DNA from 3 places in the Pseudacidovorax sp. DMC4 genome. Region 2 is predicted to be linked to each of the others. Evidence: predicted binding sites of a transcription regulator. Region 2 holds the regulator's gene; each other region holds the start of a gene.

Region 1 (5,704 bases), on a different contig from region 2:
CGAATTCACAGCGCAGGACCTGCTGCCTAGCATTGACGTCCATGAACACCGCCATCACCGCTCCCCGTCGCCTCCTCGGTCTCGTCATCAACGCCGGCGGCCTCGCCGTCGGCATCGCGCATGGCCTGAGCCTGCTGCGCTGACGCGCCAGGCGAAGCCCGGCGTCAGTCGATGCGCGGCGGGCGGTCGTCGTCGAGCACCGCGTCGTCGCTTTCGTCCTTGAGCTGAACGCCGGTCAGGCCACGTCGCAGCGCCTCGCGCACCAGCCAGCCGAGCTTGAAGGCGGCCGCCTCGTAGCCCAGGCCCTCCGGACGTACGTTCGAGATGCAGTTGCGCTGCGCGTCATGTCGCCCGCGTTGTGGTTCGTGGGTGAGGTAGATGCCCAGGCTGTCCGGGCTGGAGAGGCCAGGCCGCTCGCCGATCAGGATCGCGCCGAGGCGCGCGCCCAGGGCCTCGCCCACCTCGTCGGCCAGTGCGACGCGCGCCTGCGTCGCCACGACGACGGGCGCGATGCGCAGGTCGGTCGGCAACTGCGCGCGAAGGGCGGCCAGCAGCGGCCGCGCATGGCGCTCGATGGCCAACGACGACAGGCCGTCGCCCACCATCAGGCAGAGATCGCAGCCTCGTTCCGGACGCCCGCGCAGGGCCTCGGCGTCGGCCGGGTCCAGGCTGCGGCCCAGGTCGGGCCGGCGCAGGTAGGTGGCCCGGTCGGGCGCCTGGCTGCGGGCACGCAGGACGGACCAGCCGTCTTCTTCGAGCGACCGGGCGAGCGCGTCGGCGTCCAGCGCCGCATGGATGGCATCGCGCGCCATGGCATGCGCCCAGCCGAAGCGCAGCGTCTCGTCGGTGGGCATGCCGCTGCCGGCGCGGCCGAGGGCCAGCCGGGCGGGCGTGGCGGCGCGCCAGGCCTGCCAGGGGTCGGGCGTCACGGGCGGGGCAGATCGGTCTTCTGCTGGAGTAACCCGGGTAGAGGCTTGGGTCGGTTCGTTCGATGCGGTGCTCATGCGGCGGCTCCCAGAAGGCGCAGCCGCTGCATGCCCTGCTGCAGCATCGGTGCAGGCCCTGGCACCAAGCGGCCATCGGCACCGGTGATGCCCATGTGCTGAAGCCAAGCCTCGAACTCGGGTGCGCGCTTCAAGCCCAGGGTGTCGCGCAGGAACAGAGCGTCGTGGAAGGACGTGCTCTGGTAGTTGAGCATCACGTCGTCCGCCCCCGGCACGCCGATCAGGAAGGTGAGCCCAGCCGTGGCCAGCAGCACCAGCAGCGTGTCCATGTCGTCCTGATCGGCCTCGGCATGGTTGGTGTAGCAGACGTCGCAGCCGATGGGCAGGCCCAGCAGCTTGCCGCAGAAATGGTCTTCCAGCCCGGCGCGGATGATCTGCTTGCCGTCGAACAGGTATTCCGGCCCGATGAATCCCACGACGGTGTTGACCAGCAGCGGCCGGTAGCGCCGCGCCAGCGCATAGGCCCGCGCCTCGCAGGTCTGCTGGTCGACGCCGTGGTGCGCATTGGCCGACAGCGCGCTGCCCTGGCCGGTCTCGAAGTACATGACGTTGTCGCCCAGCGTGCCGCGGCCCAGTGCGCGGGCGGCTTCGCAGGCCTCGTCCAGCAGTTCGGGCGTGACGCCGAAGGAGAGGTTGGCCTTCTCGGTGCCGGCGATGGACTGGAACACCAGGTCCACCGGCGCGGCCCGTTCCATGAGCTTCATCGTGTTGGTCACATGGGTGAGCACGCAGCTCTGGGTGGGAATGGCAAAGCGCTCGATGACCTCGGCCAGCATGTGCTGCAGCCGCTCGAGCACCGGCAGGCTGTCGGAGACAGGGTTGACGCCGATCACCGCATCGCCTGCGCCGTAGAGCAGTCCGTCCAGCGTGGAGGCGGCGATGCCGCGCAGGTCATCGGTCGGATGGTTAGGCTGCAGCCGGACGGCCAGATGGCCGGGAAGACCGAGGGTGTTGCGGAAGCGGCTGGTGACCCGGCACTTGCGCGCGACGACGATCAGGTCCTGGTTGCGCATGATCTTGGAGACGGCAGCCACCATCTCCGGCGTGAGCCCGGGCGCCAGCGCGGTCAGCGCCGCGGTGTCCGCCGCATCGGACAGCAGCCAGTTGCGGAAATCGCCCACGGTGCGATGCGCGACCGGTGCGAAGGCGGCCGCGTCATGGCCGTCGAGGATCAACCGGGTGATGTTGTCCTCTTCGTAGGGCACCAGCGCCTCGCTGAGGAACTGCTTGAGCGGCGTGTCGGCCAGCACATGCCGCGCCGCCATCCGTTGCTGCGCGGTGGCGGCGCCGACGCCGGCCAAGTAGTCGCCCGAACGTGCCGGGCTGGCACAGGCCATCACCTGGCGGAGATCGTCGAAGTCGAAGACCTGATGCTGGATCGTCGTGCGGTAGCGCATGGGCGGTGTCGGTGGGCGAGGGGCCGGCCGTGGCGGGAGACCGACGCATGATCGCGCTTGCCGCCCGGCTGCCGGGTAGGACAAGCGATGCAGGTTCCGGGCCCGCGCTCGGCCTGACCTGCTGCGGCGGGGGCGCAGAGAGCGTCAGGGGCGCGGCTTATGATCCGCCGCTTTTCCACCTCGGGAGAGCCCATGACCATCGTTTCGCGTGCCCTCGGCGCCGCTGCCGCCACCCTTCTCTTCGCCTGTGGCGCTGTCCACGCCCAGAGCGCCGCCGTCACCACGCCCAGCGGCCTGGTCTACCAGAGCGTCAAGGAGGGCACCGGCCCCAGCCCCTCGGCGACCGACACAGTGCGGGTGCACTACCGCGGCACCTTCCCGGACAGCGGCAAGGAATTCGACAGCTCCTATGCCCGCAACCAGCCGGCCGAGTTCCCGCTCAACCGCGTGATTCCGTGCTGGACCGAGGGACTGCAGAAGATGAAGGTGGGCGGCAAGGCCAAGCTGGTGTGCCCGCCGGCCATCGCCTACGGCAGCCGCGGCGCGGGCGGGGTGATCCCACCCAATGCCACGCTGAACTTCGAGGTCGAATTGCTGGGTATCCAGGGCCGCTGAGCCCCGGCGGCCCGCCGCCGTTCAGGTTCAGCGGCGGCCTGCGCGGCCCACCGCAAGCCGCAGCAGCGCCAGCAGGATCAACGCCGCGGCGCCCAATGCCGCGGCCGCCATGATCCAGAACGCCAGCGGCGAATGTTGCGCCGGCCTGGGCCCGAGGCCGTGGTAGGCCAGCCAGTAGCCGCCGCCCAGCCCCACGCCCCACAGCAGGGCGCAGTACACGAGCAGCGGCGCGACCGTGATGCGGAAGCAGCGCAGCACGAAGATGCACAGCGTCTGGGTCGCGTCGGCCAGGTGGTAGGCGGCGCAGGCCGCGAGCAGGCCCGCCGCCAGATGGGCCACGGCCGCCTCGCGCGTGTAGAACTGGACGATGGTGCCGCGCAAAGCCAGCAGCGAGCCGGCCACCATCAACGCGGCCAGCACCGCCATGCCCAGACCCTGCCAGCAGGCGCGCCGCGCCTGGTCCGGCCGGCCGGCGCCCATCCAGTAGCCGACCCGGGCGCTGGTGGCCAGGCCCAGCGAGAGCGGCACCATGTAGGCCACCGCGGTGAGGTTCGATGCGATCTGGTGTGCCGCCGTGGCCGTGCTGCCCAGGCGGGCGATGAACAGGGCCATGAAGGTGAAGGAGCTCACCTCCACCATCACCGACAGCCCCGCCGGCACCCCCAGCCGGGCAAAGGCGCCCAGTTGCGGCCAGTCCGGCCGCTCGGGCCGGCGCCAGAGGCGATAGGGTTGGTATTCGGGGCGGTGGCGCAGCATCAGCACCGCAACGGCCAGCATCAGCCAGTTGACGGTCAGCGTGCCGAGTGCGCAGCCCATCAGGCCCAGTGCGGGCACGCCCAGGCCGCCGAAGGTCAGCCAGATCGACAGCGGCACCTTGACCGCCAGCGCGCCGACCTGCAGCCAGGTGACGAAACTCGGCCGGCCGATGGACTGGTTCAGGGTGGCGTAGATGCGAAACAGCAGCGCCGCCGGCAGGGCCGCGGCCAGCACGGCCAGGTACTGGCCGACCGCGCCCCGCATGGCGGGCGGCACCTCGGTCCAGGCCAGCAGCGGGCCGGGCGACAGCAGCAGCGTCGCGCCGACCGCCGTGGTGGCCGCGCACAGGTACAGCGCCTGCCGCACCGAGCGGCCCATGGCCTCGCGCCGGCCGGCCCCGTGCAGCTCGGCCCAGACCGGCAGCAGCGCCTGCAGTGTGCCGGTCAGCGCCACGAACACGCTGATGAAGATGGCCGCACCGATGGACAGCGCCGCCAGCGCATCCTGGTCGAAGCGGCCGGCGACCACGGTGTCGGTGACGCCGAAGGCCATGGTCGCCATCTGGCCGACCAGCACCGTGCCGGCGTGGCGGGCGATGAGGCGCCGCTCGCTCACTGCGGTGCCTGTCGGCGGAACAGCAGCAGGTCGTCGCTGGGGCTGGTGGGCCGGCGGAAGGTGCCCTCGAAATGCCAGTCGGCCATGCGGACCCGGTTGGGCAGGCTGAACAGGTAGTCCGGATGCACGAGCAGCCAAGTGCACCGGCTGCCGTCGGCCAGCGGTTGCAGCGCCACGCGGCCGTGGTGGCGCAGCGCGGCGATCTGGGCGCGGTTGAGGCCGAGCTCGTCCACGCAGCCGGGCTGCGCGCCCATGCGTTGCGAGAGGGCGCGCACCTGCGGCTCGTAGCTGCGGGCGTAGTCGAGCAGCGGCAGCCACAAGGTCATCAGCAGCAGCCAGCACAGCGCGGCGCCGCCGGCGGGCAGGGCCATCGTCTTCCAGAGCGCGGCGCGGTGTCGCCCGGTGCGCCAGCGCACCAGCCAGGCCCAGGCGATGGTGGCGGCCAGCGCCAGACCGAAGCCGATCCAGGAGAAATCGGGCACGAAGCCCGGCGCCAGCCGGTACACATTGGCGGCGGGTTTGGCCGGCACGCCGGTGTGCAGCGAGATCCAGTACACCCAGATGAACAGCGCCACGCCGCTGAAGAAGAGCAGGGTGAACCAGTCGATCAGCGCCGAGACGCTGCGCCGGAAGGTGGGCAGCGCGAAGGCCGCCAGCGTGGCGAAGGCGGGCAGACCGATCAGCAGGGAGCGTTCGCCGAAGTCCGTGAAGATGGTCGAGAACGAGGCCGCCAGCATGAAGCCCAGGGGCAGCGCCACGTGCCGGGCCGTCAGTTGCCGGCGCCAGCGCCACAGCGTCCAGATCGCCAACGGCCAGGCCGGCCAGGTGAACCAGAGGAAGAGCTTGAGCAGGCCGCGCGCCTCGGCGATGAGGCGCTCGTTGGGGTCGCTGCCGGGCAGGGAGAGGTTCCAGTGGAACTGGCCCAGGGCAGCCGCCACGGCTGCCCCGATCAGTGCCAGGGCGGCCAGGCCGAAGACGCCGGTGCGGTCGTACACCGGACTGGCGTCGCCGTCGGGCTCGCGCTGGCCGAGCAGCCATTCGCGGCAGGCCAGCACCGCGCAGCCACCGCTCAGGATCAGGCCCATGGAGGGCGCACCGCTGAGCGACAGCCCCAGCGTGCCGATGCCGAAGGCGGTGAGGGGCGCTGCGCGCCGATAGGGCAGCGCCGCGGCGCCATAGAACAGCAGCGAGGCAAAGAAGAGCTGTGCCAGCGCCGGCGTGGTTTCATGGCCCAGTTGGGCCAGACCCAGGCTGGCGATCAGTGCGAGCAGCCCGCCATCGGCCACCGCGCGCGCATAGTCCGTCGGCCGGGCCTCC
Region 2 (5,704 bases):
AAGTCATCGCCGCCGTCGGCGCCCGATTCGGTCTGCGCCACCTCGCGCCCGCCCGGCCCGCGCCGCCCCGCGTTGGCGCCGGCGACGCCGCCCACGGCGATGCGCTCGCCATACGGCGGGTTGAGCAGGATCACGCCGCCGCCCTCGACCGGGGGCATGCGCTGCAGCGCGTCACCGCCGCGCAGTTGCAGCCGGTCGGCCACGCCGGCGCGCTCGGCATTGCGCTGCGCGAAGTCGACCATGCGGTGCGACACGTCGCTGCCAAAGACCCGCACCGAGCCCGCAGCGCGCGCGTCGGCGGGAGCCAGCGCCTCCTCGCGCATCGCGCGCCAGAGTTCGGCGCGGTGCAGCAGCAGCGCCTCGAAGCCGAAGCGCCGCGAGGCACCGGCCGGCACGCCGGCGGCCAGGAGCGCGGCCTCGATGGGAATGGTGCCGCTGCCGCAGCAGGGGTCGTACAGCGGCTGGTCGGAGACGGCACCGGTCTCCGGATCCCACCAGCCGCTGGCGGCCAGCATGGCCGCAGCCAGGGTCTCCTTGAGCGGAGCGTCGCCCTTGTCCACGCGCCAGCCGCGCTTGAACAGCGGCTCGCCGCTGGTGTCGATGTAGAGCGTGACCTCTTCGGCCGTCAGGTGGGCGAAGACGCGCACGTCGGGAAAGCGCGTCTCCACGCTGGGCCGCACGCCGCCGGCGCGGGCGCGGAAGCGGTCGGCGATGGCGTCCTTGATCTTGAGCGTGGCGAAGTTGAGGCTCTGGAGCGGGCTGCCCTGCGCCGTGAGCTCGACCTTGAAGGTCTGGCGCGGCTGGAACCACATCTCCCAGGCGATGCCCGAGGCGGCTTCGTACAGGTCGGCCTCGCTGCGATAGGGCCGGTGCGCCAGCTGCACCAGCACCCGCTGCGCCAGCCGGCTCTTGAGGTTGAGCGCCTGCACGTCGCGCCAGGCGCCCATCACCCGCACACCGCCGCGCAGCACCCGCAGGTCGTCGCCGCTGCGGCCGGTGATGGCATGCACCTCGGCGGCCAGGAGGTCTTCCACGCCGGCGGCGCAGGGCAGGAAAAGGATCAGTTCGTTCACGGCTTCGTCGTCCGAAAAAATGAGGTGGCCGGCCACCGCGATTCGCCGGCACGCCGATCGGAAGCCCCGGCCCGCGCACGGGCCAGGAACGCGGCGGCTCTTTAAAGCGCCTTGCGCAGGTTGGCCGGCGCGATGCGCAGCGCCTCACGGTACTTGGCCACCGTGCGGCGGGCGCATTCGATGCCCTGCTCCTTGAGCATGTCCGAGATCTGGCTGTCCGACAGCGGCTTCTTGACGTTCTCCGAGCCCACGAACTGCTTGATCAGCGCCCGCACGGCCGTGCTGGACGCATTGCCGCCCGTCTCGGTGCCCAGGGCCGAGCCGAAGAAATACTTCAGCTCCACCGTGCCGAAGGGCGTGGACATGTACTTGGCAGTGGTCACCCGGCTGATGGTCGACTCGTGCAGGCCCAGTTCGTCGGCGATCTCGCGCAGCACCAGCGGGCGCATGGCCAGCTCGCCGTGGATGAAGAAGTTCTTCTGCCGCTCCACGATGGCGTTGGACACGCGCAGGATGGTGTCGAAGCGCTGCTGGATGTTCTTGATGAACCAGCGCGCCTCCTGCAACCGCTGGCTCAGGGCCTGGCTGCCCTCGCCCTTGTGCGACTTGAGCGCGCCGGCATAGATGTCGTGCACGCGCAGCCGCGGCATCACGTCGGGGTTGAGCTGCACGCGGAACTTGATGTTGCTGCCGCGCCCGCTGCGGGTGACGATGACGTCGGGCACGATCACGTGCCGCTCCACATCGACGAAGCGCCGCCCGGGCTTGGGCTCCAGCCGCGCGATCAGTTGCGACGCCTGGCGCACCAGGTCCTCGTTGCTGCGGGTGAGCACGGCCAGGCGCTTGAAGTCGCGCTTGGCCAGAAGGTCCATGGGCTGCTTGCAGATGGCCAGGGCGACCTTGCGGACCTGGTCTTCCTCGTCGCTGTCGTCCGCGTCGGCGCCGGCGCGCAGCTGGATGGCCAGGCATTCGCCCAGGTCGCGCGCGCCCACGCCCAGCGGGTCCAGGCTCTGCAGCAGGCCCAGCGCCACCTGGAAGTGGTGGATCAACTCGTCGAACTCGTCGTTGTCGTCGCCGGCCAGGGCCGAGGCCAGGGCCGGGAGCGAATCCTCCAGGTAGCCGTCGTCGTTGAGCGATTCGATCAGGAAGCGCAGCGCGGCCGAGTCCTCGGGCGTGAGGCGCAGCGACAGCGCCTGGCGGTGCAGGTGGGCCTGCAGCGACTCCTGGCTGCGCGCCAGCTCGGTGGCGTCGGCGCGCTCGTCGTCGTCCTGGCTGCTGCTGTTGTTGCGCGCCGGGGCGTCGCCGCCCCATTCGCTGTCGTCGGGCGAGAACTCCACGGTGCCGTCGCCGTCCCAGTCGGGCTCGGCGTCGACGCTCTCGGTGGCGGGCGCGTCGGCCTCTGCCACGGCGGTGTCGCTGCTGCTGCTCGACGTGCTGCTGGCGCTGGCCGTCGCGGCGTAGTCGGTGCCGTCCTCGCGCTCGTCGCGGGGCACCGGGGCGTCGGCCGCCTCCAGGCCGAACTCCTCGCGCGGCGCCTCCTCGGTCAGACGCTCCAGGAAGGGGTTGTCGTCGAGCATCTGCTCGACCTCCTGGCTCAGCTCCAGCGTCGAGAGCTGCAGCAGCCGGATCGACTGCTGCAGCTGGGGCGTGAGCGCCAGATGCTGCGAGACGCGCAGCGACAGGCCCTGCTTCATGGCCGGCCTCCCACGGATTGCGCAACCATGGGCAGCACAGGAGAGATGCCGGTAGGACGGAACGCGGAAACAGGCACCCTGGCTACATCCGGAAGTGTTCGCCCAGGTACACGCGGCGCACCTCGGCGTTGTCGACGATCTCGGAGGGCGTGCCCTGCGCCAGCACCTGGCCGTCGCTGATGATGAAGGCGTGGTCGCAGATGCCCAGCGTCTCGCGCACGTTGTGGTCGGTAATCAGCACGCCGATGCCGCGCTCCTTGAGGAAGCTGATGATCCGCTGGATCTCGATCACGGCGATGGGGTCGATGCCGGCGAAGGGCTCGTCCAGCAGGATGAAGCGCGGCTGCGTGGCCAGCGCACGGGCGATCTCCACCCGGCGCCGCTCGCCGCCCGACAGGGCCAGGGCGGGTGAGTCGCGCAGGTGGTCGACGCGCAGGTCGGCCAGCAGCTCGGACAGGCGCTGCTCGATGCGATCGCGCGAGAGGGGCGCCATGCGGCCGCGGGCATCGGCTTCTTCCTGCAGTTCGAGTACGGCGCGCACGTTCTCCTGCACCGTCAGCTTGCGGAAGATCGACGCCTCCTGCGGCAGGTACGACAGGCCCATGCGCGCCCGGCGGTGGATGGGCATGTGCTCCACGGCCTCGCCGTCGATGCTGATCTGGCCAGCATCGGCCCGCACCAGGCCGACGATCATGTAGAAGGACGTGGTCTTGCCGGCGCCGTTGGGGCCCAGCAGGCCGACGACCTCGCCCTTCTGCACGTCGAGCGAGACGTTCTTGACCACCTTGCGGCTGCCGTAGCTCTTCTGCAGGCCACGCGCCTGCAGCCGGCTGCCGCCCGCCGGCACCGCGACGCTCACCGGCTGCCCCCGTTCTGGCCCGACAGCGAGCCGCTCTGGCGCAGCGGCGCGCCGGTGCGCGGGCCGGGGGCCGGCACCTGCGTGGGCTCGGTGCTGCGCGGCGACAGGATGGCCCGCACGCGGCCGCCCGGCTGCTGGGTGCCGCCCGGCGGCGGCGGGGCGCCATTGACGGTGAAGGTGTCGTTGGTCTGGTTGTAGGTGATCAGCGGGCCGGAGGTCTCGTCGGTGACGGTGGTGCCGGTCAGCCGGCGCATGACGGCGCGACGGATGAACTTGACGGTGTCGGCGCGGCCGTCGTACTCGATGACCTCGCCCTCGCCCTCGATCCACTCGTCGTTGCCGCCATCGCGGCGCTGCTTGAAGTAGCCGCGCTGGCCCGGGTCGGCGGTGACCACGCCGTACTGGTAGCCCTCCGGGTCCTGCCGGACCTCGACGCGGGTGCCGCGGATGAGCAGCGTGCCCTTGGTGACCACCACCCGACCCGTGAAGATGCTGGTCTGCTTCAGGTCGTCATAGCGCAGCGAGTCGGCCTCGATGTTCATCGGCTGGTTGCGGTCGGCCTTCTCGGCCTGGGCCGCGGCGGCCAGGCCCAGCGCGGCCACGAGGACCATGGCACGGCCGAGGCGGCGCCAGGGAAGGGAGATCGTGGAGTGCGAGGGATGGGTCATAAAGGCACGGAACTTGCTCTTGATTGTAGGCCCGGCTTTGTCTCAAACCGGCGGCCGCGGTGAATGTCCCGCGCTTGCATTCCGGTAGCGCGCACCGTCGGCAGGGCGCGCGGCACACCCGCAATGAAAAGGCCCGCCGAAGCGGGCCGGGGCGCTGGGGCGGGGCGTCGGCTCAGCCCTTGCGCGATTCGGCCGCCAGGGCCTCCACGATCTGCAGGGCGCGGTCGAGCGAACCGGCCAAGTCGCCGTCCACATAGTAGCGGCCGGCCACCCCGAAGGCGGGCACGCCGGCCACCTGGTAGGCCTCGGTCATCTGGCTGGCACGCTTGGCCTTGCCGGCGACGCCGAAGGACTTGAAGGTTTCCTCGAACTTCTTGGCGTCCAGGCCAGGCTGCTTGCCGGCCCACTCGATCACGGCGGCGTCGCCGAAGATGCGTTGGCGGTCGACGTGGATGGCCTGGAAGATCTTCATCTGGAACTCGTCGACCTTGCCCATGGCCTCGAGCGTGTAGTAGAGCTTCTGCTTGGTCTCGACGTCGTTGCCCACGAAGGGCACCGGGATGCGGCGGAAGGCCACGTAGGGCTGCAGCTTCTTGATCCAGGGTTCGAGCTTGGGCTCGAAGGCAGCGCAGTGTGGGCAGTTGTACGAGAAGAACTCGGCCACCTCGACCTTGCCGGCCGGCGCATCGACCGGGGCCGGCTTGCCCAGCGTCACGTAGTCCTTGCCGGCCTTGAAGGCGGAGGCGGGGGTCTGGGCATGGGCCGCCAGGGGGGCCAGGGGGGCCAGCGTCACGGCCGCGGCGGCCAGCGAAAAGTCACGACGTTTCAAGCGATTTCTCCAACAGGGATGCAGACACAGAGCACGTCGGGCGGCAGCGAGTTCCGGCGATCTGCCGCGCCCGACGGCAACAGGGCAAGGCACTCAGCGCTGGACGCGCACCAGGGCGGCGTCGAAGCCGGCGCCGTCCAGTCGTTCCTTCAGCCGGTCAGCGTCGTCCTTCTTGCTGTACGGACCCGCGCGCACCCGGAAGACGGGACGGCCGGCCTGCTCACGCTCGGTGACGCGCACCTCCACGCCCATCAGCGAGAGCTTGGCGCGCTGGGCCTCGGCGTCGTCGCTGGTGCGGAAGGCACCCGCCTGCACGAAGTACACGAAGGGGTCGGACGCCGCATCGCCGCCGCTGGCGGGCAGGCCGGCGCGCGCGCGGGCCAGGTCGCCCAGCGGATCGGCCGAGGGCGGCGGATTGGCTGCCTGCGGCGCGCGCGGCATGGCCGGCGTGACGGCCGTCGGCGGCGTGGCGGCCTGGGGCGGGGTGCCAGGCTGGGCGGCGATGGCCGGCACCGGCGGGGCGGTGGTCACGGGCGGATTGCCGCCGGCCGGCGCACCCGGCGTGGCCGGCGGCTTGGACG
Region 3 (5,704 bases), on a different contig from region 2:
TCCAGTCCAAGCCAGACGCAGGAAGCATCCGCGACCATATATGGACTCCAATTATTAAAGACCTGAATTCGCCCGACCTTGTATCCCGGTTCTTGGACGTATATCCAGTTGTCGGTCAATTCCGCACAAAGATCACTCTTCTTGTAGAGCAGTCCAACCGTTATAAAATCCCGATACTCCAGGTTTTCGGCGACTTTCTTTACTTCTGGGTTCCAGTAACTCGATGAGGCGCTTACAAGGTCTTTGACAGGCATCGTGGAAATCAAATGGGTGCAATTGATTTTTTTTGTCGAGCCATCGCTATCTTGCGCGACGACGGATCTAACTGCACCACTTTGGATATTGATGCGACTCGCCGTATGACGGAGTAGTAAGGTTCCGCCTCGCTCAACAAATCGCTTGGCTACTTCTTCCCACATTTGTCCTGGACCATACTTGGGATAAATGAATGATTCGATCAGCGAGGTTTGTTTTGCCTGCTGCGAACCAATTCTAAAAAGCGATTTGATTCCGTGGATCAACGCGCCTCCCACCGAGAGGCTCTTAACTCTTTGGGCTCCCCAATCAGCACTGATTTCGCTGCAGGAAACGCCCCATACTTTTTCTGTATATTCTTTGAAAAATTGCAGATAAAGAAGCTTTCCAAATCGGTTGATAAAAAAATCTTCGAGCGATGTTTCAGGCTTGATTGGCCGCAAATGGGCACGAATATAGCTAATGCCGAATGAAAATGTCTTCTTCAATCCTAGCTTTTTAATGGTGGAAAAATTGATCTTCAGAGGATAGTCGAAGAATTTTCCATTGAAGTAAATCCTGGACTGACGCTGACGGATGAGCATGGATGCTTGGATGAAGCAAGCTTTGCTGGCAGTCAATGCGCCGGGGAGCCCTTGGCGTTCCCGCCCCTGGTACGCGAATCGCATATTCTGGTCCTGGATTTTTTCAAGTGGAAGAATGCTGTTCCACCAATCCATTACCCAGTCAGATTTGGAGAAAAATCGATGTCCTCCAATATCTATACGATTTCCATGGTGCTCTACAGTACGCGAGATTCCTCCGACCTGATCATCGGTTTCAAGAACACAGATATTTTTTAACCCGGCTTTTTGAAGCTCGTAGGCTGCTGTCAGGCCTGCAGGTCCTGCGCCAATAATAACAACGTTGAATTCAAGATCATTCATGCTCGTCTTTCAAAATTGTGACCGTTTATGATTTGCGGCCGCGCTCATTGACTCATATTGCTGCAATATATGAGTACACTTGTATAAATAGTATGTTTTTGCTCGGCTTTTATCCCTGAGAGGAGGCGTCCAAGCACTCAGATAAAACGGTTCAATACGTGATGAAGTGACGACAAAATCGAGTGCTCTATCGGCCTCGCACGTAGGAACCAAGGACAATATATCCAGTGTGCAGCGACCATTCTGATTGTGTAGCGCATCCAGTAAACCGCACATTTCCTTTTGTAGATCGAAGGGTGCTGTAACTGATCTTCGACGCTCGAGTTCCATTGCTGTGCCGCGGTTGAACACAATCCCTGCTGCCTGTATCCCGCTTACATAGCTTTTTCGATGCATCAGCAACCAAGGTGCTAATGCCTCACCTTGCCAATAGACCTCTGCCGTGGATGGAACAAAGGCCTGAAATATGTGTGGCCCACTGATAGAAGTTTCTTCAATGATCTTTGATATTTCTGGACGGCGATCCCAATCCGCGATACTAAGCGGCGTAACGACGAGCATTGATATCATGAAAATGCGTTTACCTATTACACCAGCGCGCAAAGAAAAAAAGGAAAATAGTATAAATATACTCGCTGCCAGATAGGGTTGTTTTAGAAGAATCGCAAGCTTCGTGGTTAGTGTCAGTTCAGTTCCATCCAGCAAATAGTTTTGGACTTTTATAGCTTGAATAAAGTCGATCTTCCAGTTGTAAAAAGCGGCTAGCATGAGCAGTAGAGCGCAACTGAAGAACACGGTCCTCGAAATATCAGGTGATCTTTTTGTTTCGACCAACAATAGCAAAATAATACCCATGAGGATTGCCAAAGTTCCGGTGGTCAAGTCCTTAAAAATTAGTCCATAGACGAGAACGCTCGCAGCCAGTCTACCTAAATTTCCCTGTTTGACCGCACTTAGTAAATACGGCGAAATCAATATCAAAGCTATGATGTGGCATAGCCACTGAATTCGCCATAGCTGAAGACTGGCAAAAAAAGCGTTGGAGAGAAAATCTGCTCCAACGAATGATGCGGCGCAACAAGTGATTAGCGAACCTAGAGTTACAGCAGCTAGCTTGCGAGACTGGGCTGTACTGAAGTGGGTACAAAAACCAAGAATGGCAAAATCGCAACCCAACGCAAGCCAACTTTGCAGAGGCCAATCGCTCATGAAAATGTAGTTGTACGAGTGGACGAGTTCACGCCACTCGCTATCCAAATACACATGCAATCGATCAAACGGCTGCAAGGAAAATAGTCCGGCGAGCCATGCGAGTGGTACAACGACGATGAGCCAAAGCCACCGCTTATCTTCAAGAGATTGCCACAGAAAAAAAATAACTACTCCAGGTAAAGCCATTACGGGATGAATAATGGCGGCAGCGGCGATAGCAAAAACCGATAGGAATGTGTGGCGGCGTATCAAAAAAACAATGCCGAGAAGAACAAAAATTTCTGCATAGGTTCTCGCGGTGAGAAATGGTTCAGCGTAATGAAAAATGGTCGAGTGGCCATACGCGCTCGAAGAGCCAAAAATTAGCAATAGTGCAGGCGCACGCGAATGTTCTGGAACGACAGCCTGCACCAATTGATAGCAGAACAAAAAAAACAGAATTTGAGCAACGGAAACGCCAATGGCAGATGCCGTAGAAAATCCGAGATGAGCTACCGCGATTCCATATATTTTCCCAAATATAGAAAATGAATCTTGCGATCCATATTTGAAGAAAAGGTCGGAAGAAAATATTTCCGGATCGATATTCTTTAGCGCTTGTGCCGCGTAAAGAAGACCATCATGCCGAATTCCGGAATATGAATGATTCAGCAAAAATACGGGGACTGCCAAAAGCAAAAGCGAAAAATCAACCTTTTGTTTCATGATGAAATAAAAAAGCCCACTTTCGTGGGCCTTTAGTATTTTAACTGTTCTCAGGTGGGCGAAGCATTACGGCATTCGCTCGGAACATATTTGAACTTGTCCGAGGAAGTGGAGCAGGTCCAGGTAATTTGCTTGGTCGGCGGAGTATTTGCTGCGATCGCAGTTCCGTTAGATTGGGGCGTCAATTTGAGAGTGACGCTACCAGCTGCCGCGGTTGTGACGATGGTGATAAGACCACTGCTACCGTCGATGGTCATGGAACTGACATTCTTCGTTGAAGATACAGACGTAGAGTCGAAGCCAAGGCTCAGACTGGACGCAGCGTTGGCGGCGTTCTCGCCGACCAGCGTCTTAGCTGCCGAGCCAAGCACCATCGCTTCCGACACCCGTGCGCGCACGGTGTAGTCCTGGTAGGCGGGCAGCGCGACGGCGGCCAGGATGCCGATGATCGCCACGACGATCATCAGTTCGATAAGGGTGAAGCCCTTCTGGGCGGTGCGGGCGATGGTGCGACGGTTCATGGTCAGACTCCAGGTTGAAAGCGGTCCGGGTACTGCCCCGGTCGTGCCTTCTCTTTGCAGACCGCGTGCCATGCGGCCGCCTGCCTTGAATGCGCCTAAAAGTTCACACTCAGGCCACACAGTCTGACACTTCTTGTTTGTAAACAACTGTTTCCGAGTGACAAAAAAGTCAGAGTCGCTGGCGGTGACAGCTTTGGTCGCCCCTTGCGCCTCCGCGGAGGCCGGGCCTGCAGGCCTCAGCTGCGCGGATGCCCCGCGCCGTGCACCTCAATCGTCTGCCCCGCCTCCAGCCAGCGCAGTTCGATCCGGTCCCACAGCCGCAACTGGCCCACCAGGGCGTTGACCTCGGCCATGATCTCGGCGGCGGCGGCCGGCTTGGTGTGCGTCACGTAGACGGGGTAGCGGGCCATGGGGGACATCTGCGCCAGCTCTTCCACCAAGGTGGGGGGCGACAGGTGCAGGCTGCGTTCGGCCAGCTGGCGCTCGCGCGTGCTGAAGGCGGTCTCGATCACGAGGGCGCCCACGTCCATCTGGTTGATCCGGCGCCAGAAGGGCTTGTTGCGCTCGGTGTCACCGCTGTAGACCCAGTGCGAATGGCCGTCCGCGCGCCGCACGGCGAAGCCGCAGGCGGGCACGGTGTGCACGGCGGGCAGCACCTCCACCACCTTGGGCGCGCGGCGGCCGAGCATCAGGCTCTGGCCGACGTCGAACTCGACGAAGTGGACCAGCGGCGCATCGCTGCTGGGCAGGGCGGTGAAGTCCGGCCAGACCAGGTTGTTGAACACATGCGCCCGCAGCACCTGCAACGTGGCGCGCAGCCCGTGCACCCGCAGCGGCCGGCGGCGCAGGCTGGCGACCGCGTCCACCATCAGGGGAAGGGCCGCGATGTGGTCCAGGTGCGAGTGGGTCAGCACCACGTCGTCGATCTGCGCCATCTCTTCCAGGGACAGGTCGCCGACGCCGGTGCCGGCATCGACCAGGAGGTCGTCGTCGATCAGGAAGGAGGTGGTCCGTGCGCCCCGGGCGATGGCGCCGGAGCAGCCCAGAACACGCACCTGCAGGCTGTTCATGAAGAGCTCTGAATAAAGGAGGCGATGGAGCCGGGCGGGCACCGCGGCAGGCCGGCTCGCCCGCGGACAGTGCAGGCTAAGGCGTCGGTTGCTGCGGCGCAAAGGACTTCCGTCACGCCGCGCCGGGGCGCGAGTATGCCTGTTCGTCGGGGCCGCACAGGATTGGTTGTCACTAATTTGCAGTTCAGGCCGGCGCCGGTGGGCGAGAGCCCCCAGCGTGCCCCCGGTGCACCGGAGCGGCGGCAGGCGGCCTGGCCGGCGCGGGCCCCTCGGGCGTGTAGATGCGCACGCCCCGCTGGCGCCCGCGCACCTGCACCTCGCCCAGTTCGCGCCAGGGCGCATCCGGCATCAGCGCGCGGGTGTTCTCGCCGACGACGATGGGCACGCCATGGGGCGTGCACAGGCCTTCCAGCCGCGCGGCGAGGTTCACGGCGTCGCCGATCACGGTGTAGCTGCGGCGTAGCGCCGAGCCCATGTTGCCGACCACCACCGGGCCGGTGTTGAGGCCGATGCCGATGGCCACCGCGGGCAGGCCAGCCGCCTCGTGCTGCGCATTGAGCGCGGGCAGCGCGGCGACGATGTCCTGCGCGGCATGCACCGCCCGCGCGGCATGGTCGGCCTGCGCGACCGGTGCGCCCCAGAAGGCCATGAGGCAGTCGCCCATGTATTTGTCGACGGTGCCGCCATGCCGGTTGACGATCTCGGTGAAGCGGGTGAAGACCTCGTGCAGCAGGGCCTGCAAGGTCGTGGGCGCCATGTGCTCGGCCAGGTGGGTGAAGCCCCGCATGTCGCAGAACATGATGGTGAGCACCCGGCTTTCGGCCCGCATGCTGTAGCGGTGCGGCTCGCGGGCCATGTCGTCCACCAGCTGCGGCGGGACATAGGCGCCGAACAGGCGCATCAGTCCCCGGCGCTTGCGGCTTTCCACGAAGTAGCCCCAGCTCATGCTGAGCAGCAGGCCCACGGCGCCGGCCAGCAGCGCGGCGGCCTGGGGCAGCACCAGGCCGCCATGGCG

Evidence for each region. Region 2 encodes sigma-54, which starts transcription at its own class of promoters, with help from an activator protein. Its sites were predicted from a motif close to TGGCANGNAANCTGCTTT; they were not measured.
Region 1: the regulator sigma-54 is predicted to act here: its motif matches at 2,488-2,505, upstream of ACT54X_RS27650 (ethanolamine ammonia-lyase subunit EutB).
Region 3: the regulator sigma-54 is predicted to act here: its motif matches at 3,673-3,690, upstream of ACT54X_RS25900 (pilin).

The regions. Positions count from the first base shown of each region.
Region 1 covers NZ_JBQUYR010000022.1:18,276-23,979, forward strand. The annotation lists gene eutC (ethanolamine ammonia-lyase subunit EutC) at 165-929, opposite strand; gene ACT54X_RS27650 (ethanolamine ammonia-lyase subunit EutB) at 1,001-2,401, opposite strand; gene ACT54X_RS27655 (FKBP-type peptidyl-prolyl cis-trans isomerase) at 2,594-3,016, shown strand; gene ACT54X_RS27660 (MATE family efflux transporter) at 3,044-4,387, opposite strand; gene ACT54X_RS27665 (hypothetical protein) at 4,384-5,704, opposite strand, start outside.
Region 2 covers NZ_JBQUYR010000006.1:265,776-271,479, forward strand. The annotation lists gene ACT54X_RS13415 (THUMP domain-containing class I SAM-dependent RNA methyltransferase) at 1-1,073, opposite strand, end outside; gene ACT54X_RS13420 (RNA polymerase factor sigma-54) at 1,175-2,767, opposite strand; gene lptB (LPS export ABC transporter ATP-binding protein) at 2,850-3,626, opposite strand; gene lptA (lipopolysaccharide transport periplasmic protein LptA) at 3,623-4,294, opposite strand; gene ACT54X_RS13435 (thiol:disulfide interchange protein DsbA/DsbL) at 4,467-5,123, opposite strand; gene ACT54X_RS13440 (SPOR domain-containing protein) at 5,217-5,704, opposite strand, start outside.
Region 3 covers NZ_JBQUYR010000018.1:29,212-34,915, reverse strand. The annotation lists gene ACT54X_RS25910 (NAD(P)/FAD-dependent oxidoreductase) at 1-1,181, opposite strand, end outside; gene ACT54X_RS25905 (hypothetical protein) at 1,191-3,098, opposite strand; gene ACT54X_RS25900 (pilin) at 3,149-3,619, opposite strand; gene ACT54X_RS25895 (MBL fold metallo-hydrolase) at 3,856-4,680, opposite strand; gene ACT54X_RS25890 (CHASE2 domain-containing protein) at 4,874-5,704, opposite strand, start outside.